DNA from 3 places in the Paenibacillus sp. RC21 genome. Region 1 is predicted to be linked to each of the others. Evidence: riboswitches for the same ligand, from Rfam matches in the RefSeq annotation. Region 1 holds a riboswitch; each other region holds the start of a gene.

Region 1 (3,256 bases):
CATGGCGTCCACATCTTTGGTTTGCAAGCCCGCCTGAAGAGCAGTTCCTGCCCCCATCGAGAAGCCCCATACGATAATCTCCGAGGAACCGCGTTGCTTCGCAAGCTGGATCGCCCCGAGAAGCTGCTGGGATTCCGCTTTGCCTCCGGTTGCGACGGCTTTGCTATTTTGTGATGCGAATCCGTAATCGAACATGACAACGTTAAAATTCAAACGGTGGGCATAATGCGCCAGATCATACATCGGAATCCAGCTTTCTTCGCGGTTGGCCCCATAACCGTGGCTGAAAATAATCGTTTTCTTCGATTGATCCGCCGGGATATACCAGCCCTGCACCATCCGGCTGCCGTCCTTGGCGGGGAAGCTGACATCCTCGTAGGGCATTCCTTTGGCCTGCATCGGGTTCGAGTACAGTGGCGCGACGGTTGGATTCGTCAGTACCCATGCGATATAGGCGTGCAGGGTAATAAAGCAAAACAATAGAAAAAATACGACCGACAGCAGCAAGGCAATAACGACATGCTTGATTCGCAGCAGCCGGGGGTTGATCAGTGGGGTGGACGGCTCATGGACAGCATGCTGTAGCTGAGAGCTGCGCTGGGATGTCGAAATCATGTAAGAGCCTCCTTATATAAAAATGAACTCCGTTTCATAGAATTCTAGGTACAATTCCACTTGAAAATGATAGTTTATGTCCGTATAGATACCTATTATCGTATGATGCGTGTTATCCAAAGTCAACGGCTGAACCGGAAAAGTAAAAATGATGCAAAGATTTGTCGATGTTTGTTCTCGTTCTGTAATATGGCTGTCACAAAAACATTGGTTTACAGTAGCCGCGACTATTCTATATAATTTATGTAACCATGTTTCATGGTGTGAAACGAATATGGAACAAAGAGGAGCGGTTCACAATGGAAGACCGTAAATTAACGGTTCGCGCCGTGGAGCGTGCGCTTGATATACTGATGTGTTTTACTGGAGATTCCGATCTGGGTCTAACAGAGATTGCTTCCAAAATTGGTTTACATAAAAGTACCGTTCATCGGCTGCTGACCACGCTGGAGGATCGGGGCTTTGTCGTTCGGAATCCCGCAACGGAAAAATACCGGCTCGGCATCCGGATATGGGAGCTATCCACCCATCTGTCGCAAAGCGACGAGCCGGCGATTCTATTACAGCCAGCGATGGAAGGATTGCGTGACCGTCTGGGCGAAACGGTCAGCCTATACCTGCGCGATGGCAGTATGCGTATCCGCATTCAGGCCGTGCAGAGCAATCAGGCGATCCGCCGCGTTGCGCCAGTGGGTGCAAGCATGCCGCTGGCTGTAGGAGCCTCCAGCAAGGTGCTGGCGGCCTTTATGCCGCAGCAGGAGCTGGAAGCCCTGCTAAGCGGGGATGAATGGCCGCCCTCGGTAGACCCGGAGGTCTATAAGGCTCAATTGCAGGATATTCGTGAGAAGGGCTATGCGACCAGCTATGAGGAGCGGGAGCCGGGCGCTGCTGCTGTGGCTGCGCCTATCGTGAATCGGAAGGGACAGGTCGCTGCGGCCTTGTCTGTATCCGGTCCGGTCAGCCGACTAGCGCCCGAGACGCTGCATGATTTTGCACCGATTTTGATCGAGGCGGCAAAGGAAATGGGGCTTATGCTTCCATAATCTTTGGAAAAAGGGACCAGAGAAGGGTTGCCAAAGCCGTAAATTTGAAGTAATCTGATGGGGATGGCGGGTTGTCAGTTATAGCCGCCTCATGCGAATAGAATTATCACAGTTACTGGGGGAGCCTGTAATGCCGGGCTGAGATGGAATCGCACTAGATTTCGGACCCTTTGCACCTGATCTGGATCATACCAGCGTAGGGAAGTAATCGGCCATTGAAATGTATACGTAGCCGCTGTCTATGGCAATGCATCGGAGTATGATTCCGCGTGCGTAGCCGTCTGCATAGCTGTTTCGTTAGATTAGCCGGTTCCCTGGGGAACCGGCTTTTTTGCATAGATCAGCCAGCCTGGGGATGGTTCCGGATCGGTGTGTCATTTCATCGAAACGGGAGGAATGGACAATGAAACCGACAGAAACAGAAGGAACAGCAGGGAACGCAGTGGATGAACAGACAGGAGGGGTGAAGCCCTTTCCGGGGAGCCGCAAGGTATATATTCAAGGCTCGCGGCCGGACATTGCCGTACCGGAGCGTGAAATCGCCCTGCATCCCACACATACGCCACAGGGCACGGAGCATCATGAGCCGTTACGTGTGTACGATACGAGCGGTCCCATGACCGACGAAGCCTATCAGGTCGATATCCGTCAGGGCTTGCCTCCATTACGGCGGGCTTGGGCACTGGAACGGGGCGATGTGGAGGCTTACGAGGGGCGTGCCGTCAAGCCAGAGGATAACGGGTTGAAGCCCGGCTCCAAACGGGAGACGGCTGAATTTCCCGGCGTAACCAACCGTCCGCTCCGTGCGCGGCAAGGGCGTAGTGTAACGCAAATGCATTATGCGCGGCAAGGGATCATTACGCCCGAAATGGAATTTGCATCCATCCGCGAAGGGGTGGAACCTGAGTTTGTTCGACAGGAGTTGGCGGCTGGACGAGCTATTTTGCCTTCAAATATCAACCACCCGGAAAGTGAGCCGATGGTGATTGGGCGTCATTTTCACGTGAAGATTAATGCGAACATTGGTAATTCTGCGGTTACGTCCTCCATCGAGGAGGAAGTGGAGAAAATGACCTGGGCTGTACGCTGGGGCTCGGATACGGTCATGGACCTGTCCACAGGCCGTAACATCCATACGACACGTGAATGGATCATCCGTAACTCCCCTGTGCCGATTGGGACTGTACCACTGTATCAGGCGCTTGAAAAGGTGAACGGCGAAGCCGAGGCGCTAACGTGGGAGCTGTATCGTGACACGCTGATTGAGCAGGCGGAGCAGGGCGTGGACTATTTCACCATTCATGCGGGCGTGCTGCTGCGGTATATTCCGATGACGGCAAGTAGAATGACAGGAATTGTGTCCCGTGGAGGGTCGATTATGGCGGCATGGTGCCTTGCGCACCATCAGGAGAACTTTTTGTACACGCATTTTGAGGAAATATGCGAAATCATGAAAGCCTACGATGTGGCCTTTTCCCTCGGGGATGGTCTGCGTCCGGGTAGTATCTATGATGCGAATGATGAGGCACAGTTTGCTGAGCTGGATACGTTGGGTGAGTTAACGCAAATTGCCTGGAGGCACGACGTTCAGGTCATGA
Region 2 (3,256 bases), on a different contig from region 1:
GAGCATATTGAATGGCTTACACGTTATCTGAAGGATTATCCATATGCGTTTATTCTTATTTCTCATGATACTGAGTTTATGAATCAGGTCGTTAATGTCATCTATCATCTTGAATTTGCCAAGCTGACCCGTTATTCAGCCAACTATGAAAAGTTCCTTGAAATGGCAGACCTGAACAAAAGCCAGCATATTGAAGCTTATGAGAAGCAGCAGGATTTTATTAAGAAACAGGAAGATTTCATTCAACGCAATAAGGCGCGCGCCTCTACGTCAGGTCGAGCGAAGAGTCGTGAGAAGCAGCTTGATCGAATCGAGCGCATCGATAAACCGGAAGAAGCGGCTAAACCAACATTCCAATTTAAAGAAGCACGTGCGAGTGGGAAAACGGTGTTTGAGGGTATTGATTTTGAAATTGGCTACACCCATGTCCTGTTGCCTAAAATGTCCATGACGATTGAACGCGGCGATAAAATTGCGATTGTGGGCTACAATGGTGTCGGTAAATCGACATTGCTCAAAACCATTCTGGGAAAAATTCCGCCGATCAGCGGCAAGACCTATCAAGGGGATTTCTTGCAGCCAGCTTATTTTGAGCAAGAGGTACGAGCAGAGAAAGTTACACCGATTGAGGATGTGTGGAATGAATTCCCGCACTTGAACCAGCATGAAGTACGGGCGCATTTGGCGCGTTGCGGTTTGAAAAATGAGCATATCACCCGTCCGCTATCCGCGCTCAGTGGTGGTGAGCAGGCCAAAGTCCGCCTATGCAAACTGCTAATGCGGGAAAGCAATTGGGTGCTTTTCGATGAGCCTACCAATCACTTGGACATCAAAGCAAAGGATGAGTTGAAACGTGCCTTGAAGGAATACAAAGGAACGGTGCTGCTCGTATCTCACGAACCGGACTTTTATGAGGATTGGGTAACCAAAACGTGGAATGTGGAAGAATGGACAAGTAAAGTCAACTAAATATCCAGTTCTGTACCAAGCTTCACAAGAAGCAGGGTTTGCAGGATTAGGAAATTATGCTAAGCTATCTTTAGCTGATACAATAAAATAGTTACACTAGGGGAGCCGCCCATGCGGCTGAGACGGAATAAACGGATTTCGGACCCTTTGCACCTGATCTGGGTTATGCCAGCGTAGGGAAGTGAGCGCCGTACAAACGAGGTAACGAATTTATTACTTTGTTTGTATGTGGGACGATATACGTATACGGATATAATGATCCGTTTGGTTATTGGACGTACGTTAAACCACTTCCTTCGGGAAGTGGTTTTTTTGCGTTTTCGTTCTTGTTCATATATTCGTATTCATATACCGTACCCCTTCATTTTTTTGCTGGTAAACGTGGTTAGTCCATAACGTATAGCACGATATGAGACTGTAAAGATACAGGGTCAGCTTACAACCATTTAGTCCATTGTGAGGTGAGAATAAGATCGAATTGCACGTAATTACGATGGAAGGCGATTTTAGTGCACATGCACATACTGCCCAAGTGGCTGCTGCTATTCATCCGTATGTTCATTATGTACACGTGCGCTTGAAGCAGAAGGGCGCATCTGAATTGCTTGCTTTAACCCGCAGTATGGTGAATCGAGGAGTTCCTTTACAGCAAATTGCAGTAAATGACCGGGTGGATGTTGCTTTGCTTACCTCCGTTGGAGCTATCCAGCTACCGGCTAACGGATTACCTGTTGCAGCTGTCAAAAGCTTACTTTCAGAGGATATGCGCTGTGGGGTGTCGGTGCATTCCTTGGAGGAGGCACAGGCTGCCGAACGGGCAGGAGCGCATTATGTACTCTATGGCCATGTGTATGAGACTCACTGCAAGCCTGGTGTTACTCCGCGAGGTATAGCACAGCTTGAGCGCATATGCAGGCTGCTGAACATTCCTGTGATTGCTCTAGGCGGCATACAACCATGCCATATTCACGAGCTGTATACTGCGGGTGCAAGCGGAATTGCGGTGATGTCCGGCATCTGGGAGGCTGAGTCCCCCGTTGCGGCTGCGATGGCGTACAAGCGAATGGTGGATCGGGTAGTGCACAGCATGTAGTGGTGAAATGAAAGTAGGAGATCGCTGCAAGCAGAATCGTTAGTGGAGAGGAGAGATGGAACATATGCCAGAGATAAAAACAGAGGTACAAGCTATTGGACACGCTGAATGCTTGGTGATTGGTGGAGGTGTCATCGGTAGTTCCATTGCTTATCATGTGGCCAAGGAGGGTCGCAGTACGATATTGGTGGAACGATTCATTCCGGGCGGGGGAGCCTCAGGGGCTGCGGTTGGGATGCTGGCAGCAGAGAGTGAAGAATTCACCGACCCTGAATTGGCACAGTTCGCTCGCACAAGCCGGGATGCATTTCCCGAGCTGGTTCGTGACCTAGAGCGTTTGTCTGGTGTTTCGGTGGAATTCCGTACAGAAGGATTTGTGACTCCCTTCCGTTCGGAAGCAGAGGGGCAAAAACGCTGGAATGCGGCTATTGCGCAAGAGGTTGATCATCCTGTGTGGTGGGATGCCAGAGAATTGGCTCGCCGAATTCCAGGTTTGGATGGTCAAGTGATCGGGGCTATATACCGATCAAAGGAGACACAGATTTCTCCTGCCCAGCTTTGTCGTGCTTATACAGGGGCAGCTGTCGTACTGGGAGCAACAATATGCTCTGGTACACAGGCGGAGCAACTTGTAGTACAGCATGGGCGAGTTTGCGGCGTACAAACAGACAGTGGCTTTTTTTCCTGTGATCAGGTCATTATTGCTGGAGGCTTGGATAGTATGAGACTGCTGGAGCAGGTCGGTTTTGAATATCCGCTTTATCCGGTCAAGGGTGAGGCTGTTTCAGTCTCCTTGAAGGAACATCCGTTGGAATATACCCTTTACGCCGATGATATTTACTTAGTGCCCAAGCGGAACAACGAGCTTTGGATTGGAGCGACGAGTCTGCCGCATCAGTTTGACAAAGAGGTGAGCATTGGAAGCCTGGAGGGGCTGCTGGCCCGTGCTTCTGCCTGGTTGCCTCGCGTCCGTGAAGCTTCTTTTATATGCACTTGGGCGGGCTTGCGTCCGCAGGCAGTGGCGGGGCGTCCTTGTATTGGGCCTGTTCCCGGCGTAGAAGGAGTATATGCCGCGGTCGGGCATTACCGGAACGGTGTGTTGCTGAGTGAAGCTACCGGGCGTGCGATAGCAGCTCTGTTAAAAGGGGCTAGTGTGGCTGAGCTTGGAATAAGCGGCTTTTCTCCTGAACGTAT
Region 3 (3,256 bases), on a different contig from region 1:
CATAGCCCATAAAGTTCATCATCTTGTAGACCGGATGGACACCGCCTTCTTTCTCGAAGGTTTTGCTTCTGGCCATATAATCACCCAGTGGATTGCCCTGCAACAAGTCGCCGTTATCGAACAACAGGCTGTTTCTCGTTTCACTGCGCGCCTGCTGGATCAGTCCAGCTGTGCTAATCAAGCCATATTCGTTCGTTTCCTTGTCCGCATAGTAATCGTAATTCATCAAGGCCGCATGAATATCCGTTGTTTCCATGATCCGCAAATTCACTGTACCGCTATCCTTGGATTCGCTGGCAGCCCAAGACGGAGCGGCTGAAAACACCAGCATGTTACAGGCAACGACTGCTGCTGTAAGCCCTCTAAACCATTTTTTATGAAATATCAAAATATATCCCTCCTCATTAAGATGTAGGCCTCATACACATACTTTTGCACATATATGTAAGCTTTGAACCCACCATTCCTATTTTAATCCAACGCCGGACAAAAGAGTAGTCATTTACTCCATTTATTTATGAAAAAATAATTAATTTTCCGCAAACATAAAAACCAGCAAACCTCCCAAATAACTCGGAGAATTGCTGGTTTCCTCATATTCTATCCAATTCTATTTCTCCCACACCTGACGTCCGGTTTGCTTACCCACATACTCAATACGAGTCGAATTCACATCCAGAATGACATAATCGGGGTCATCCGGGCCAGAAAACCATTCCTTCAACGAATCATTCCACACTTGTTTGCGGAGTCCCTCGTCAGCCGTTACCCGGACAGTAGCCTCAACCTCCACGACTTCCTTCGTACCGCCAACCTCATAGCCCAGCAGCAGATAAGCGTTTGGATTATCCTTCAGCTCTTCCACCTTATGTGTTTTGCGATCTGTCGCGAGATGAATGTTCAGCCCTTCGTTAAAAAGAGCCATATAGCGCACCTTCGGCTTGCCGCCTTCTACTGTACCCAACGAGCAAAATTTGTTGTTATCCAAAGCCTTTACAATGGCTTGTTCCAGTTGGCTGCGATCCAATGTTTCCGTTTTACCCACGGTACAACAACTCCTTTTCGCAAATTAGAATTCCTGTGAATGCCCATGCCATGTTCCAACACCAGCTCATCAAACCATACCTGCGGCAGTTCTGTAAAACAACATCAACCGATGGGATCATGGTCATTTTCAAAACAAAGCTCACAGTAAAAGTGTACCCTGACGTACGGCAAATGAACCGTCACTTCTTCCCCAATGCTGGACAGACCCGCCTTCTAGGCATATAATCGTCGTAGTAAACCCGAATTGAATAACCCATTCGACTATACAATGCCAGGGGTGCTGGAATCGGCCGGCTGAGAGTGTGTCCCAAGACACTGACCCTTACAACCTGATCTGGGTAATGCCAGCGTAGGAATGCTTAAGCAAGATGCGCCCCTTTTTTCTTATTACGGCGGGCCATCCCTTACTTTGGTATATACAAGCGCAAGCGTCCCGGAACATCGGGGCGCTTTTTTTGTTGAAGATGATGTTGTTGGAACAGATAGCGTCCGGCAGAAGTTATTTTTGTAAAATGGGAAACATAAGCTGTCTGATCCGACGGATTACGGGTAATAAAAGGAGAGAACACAACGATGAAGCGCATGAAAATGTTAAGCCTAGGGCTGATCAGTCTGTGGCTCATGACCCTGACTCTGACCGCCTGCGGCGGAGGCTCCCCCTCTGCACCACAAGGCGCGGCTCCTGCCGCCAATACCCAAGCGACCTCCCCGACCAAGGGACTCAAGGATGTTAAAGTCGTGCTCGACTGGACGCCAAATACGAATCATACGGGACTCTATGTCGCCAAGGACAAAGGATTTTACGAAAAAGCAGGCTTGAATGTCCAGATCGTTCAGCCCGGTTCGGGCGGAGCCGATCAAATGGTTGCTTCCAATGCTGTACCTTTTGGTATCAGTTATCAGGAGGGAGTCACACAAGCTCGTACGCAAGGGGTACCGCTCGTATCCATCGCTGCGGTCATTCAGCATAATACATCAGGCTTCGCAGCCCCGGTTGACCGCGGGATTAAGAGCCCGAAGGATTTTGAAGGTAAAAAATACGGCGGCTGGGGTTCGCCCGTAGAAGAAGCGGTCATGAAATCCATCATGGACGCAGACAAGAGCGATGTAAGCAAGGTGAAGATCATCAACATGGGTAATGCCGATTATTTTACAGCCGTGAAGCGGGATATCGACTTTGCCTGGATTTTCTACGCATGGACCGGGATTGAAGCCCAACTACGGGGTGAACCACTGGATATGCTGTATGTAAAAGATTATTCCAAAAGTCTGGATTACTATACACCCGTCATCGTGAGCAACGAACAGACCATTAAAAATGATCCCGAACTGGTCAAGGCCTTCATGGACGCGACCGCCCAAGGCTATGAATATACCATCGCTCACCCGGAAGAAGCCGCAGACATCTTGACCAAAGCGGTTCCGGAACTGGATAAAAAGCTGGTACTCGCCAGCCAAAAATGGCTAAGCCCGCGTTATCAGGACGATGCCGCCCAATGGGGCGTACAAAAAACGGAAGTATGGCAAAACTACTCCGACTGGATGTACGAACGCAAGCTGCTCAGCAAGCCTTTGGAAGTCGATAAAGCCTTCACAAACGACTTCCTGCCCAAGCGTTAATCTTGTAAATCGAACTTGAAAGTACCTTTGTGCCACTACGCAGTCGGTTGATGCTTCCGAAGCGAGCTTTCCTATGGAAGGCTTTTAAAGCGACCGCTAACGCTTGTACAGCACCATTCCGTCCACTTCGTTTTTATGTTCATTTTGCTTTTGTAAAAATGCCACACCAATAAAACCCAAAAATATGATGGTTTTAAGGTGGTTGGCAGCGCAGCGGTTCATTTGAATCTGGAGAAGCGCAGCGTTCGCCTTTGCCGTGGGATTCTTACCTTTTAAATTTATTCAATGAATCCCACGGCAACAGCGATCGTAAGATCAAATGAAACGCGGAGCGGTCTCACCCGCCTTAAACCACCATATTTCCCTAAAAACAATCCAATGAAGGACAGGTGAATTCACATGGCTAACACACTGCTCAGTATTCAAGTAATTCCTAAAACCCCCAATAACGAGGACTCTTACGTATATGTAGATACGGCAATTGAAGTTATTCAGCGCTCCGGTGTCAAACATCAGGTGAACCCATTGGATACGACCATGGAAGGCGAGCTGGACGAGCTGCTGAAGGTGGTTAAAGAAATGCACGAGG

The links. A riboswitch is a leader RNA that binds a small molecule or an ion and turns the genes downstream of it on or off. The one in region 1 is predicted to bind thiamine pyrophosphate.
Region 2: linked by a shared signal. The riboswitch ahead of ABIA61_RS05250 (thiamine phosphate synthase) and the one ahead of thiC (phosphomethylpyrimidine synthase ThiC) in region 1 are both predicted to bind thiamine pyrophosphate.
Region 3: linked by a shared signal. The riboswitch ahead of ABIA61_RS19305 (ABC transporter substrate-binding protein) and the one ahead of thiC (phosphomethylpyrimidine synthase ThiC) in region 1 are both predicted to bind thiamine pyrophosphate.

What each region holds. Positions count from the first base shown of each region.
Region 1 is NZ_JBIYCS010000010.1:85,159-88,414, forward strand. It holds gene ABIA61_RS23780 (alpha/beta hydrolase) at 1-615, opposite strand, end outside; gene ABIA61_RS23785 (IclR family transcriptional regulator) at 915-1,658, shown strand; TPP riboswitch at 1,766-1,878, shown strand; gene thiC (phosphomethylpyrimidine synthase ThiC) at 2,062-3,256, shown strand, end outside.
Region 2 is NZ_JBIYCS010000002.1:21,884-25,139, reverse strand. It holds gene ABIA61_RS05255 (ABC-F family ATP-binding cassette domain-containing protein) at 1-969, shown strand, start outside; TPP riboswitch at 1,058-1,166, shown strand; gene ABIA61_RS05250 (thiamine phosphate synthase) at 1,448-2,062, shown strand; gene thiO (glycine oxidase ThiO) at 2,127-3,256, shown strand, end outside.
Region 3 is NZ_JBIYCS010000006.1:71,786-75,041, reverse strand. It holds gene ABIA61_RS19315 (bifunctional 2',3'-cyclic-nucleotide 2'-phosphodiesterase/3'-nucleotidase) at 1-388, opposite strand, end outside; gene ABIA61_RS19310 (pyridoxamine 5'-phosphate oxidase family protein) at 611-1,045, opposite strand; TPP riboswitch at 1,311-1,420, shown strand; gene ABIA61_RS19305 (ABC transporter substrate-binding protein) at 1,621-2,667, shown strand; gene ABIA61_RS19300 (MTH1187 family thiamine-binding protein) at 3,067-3,256, shown strand, end outside.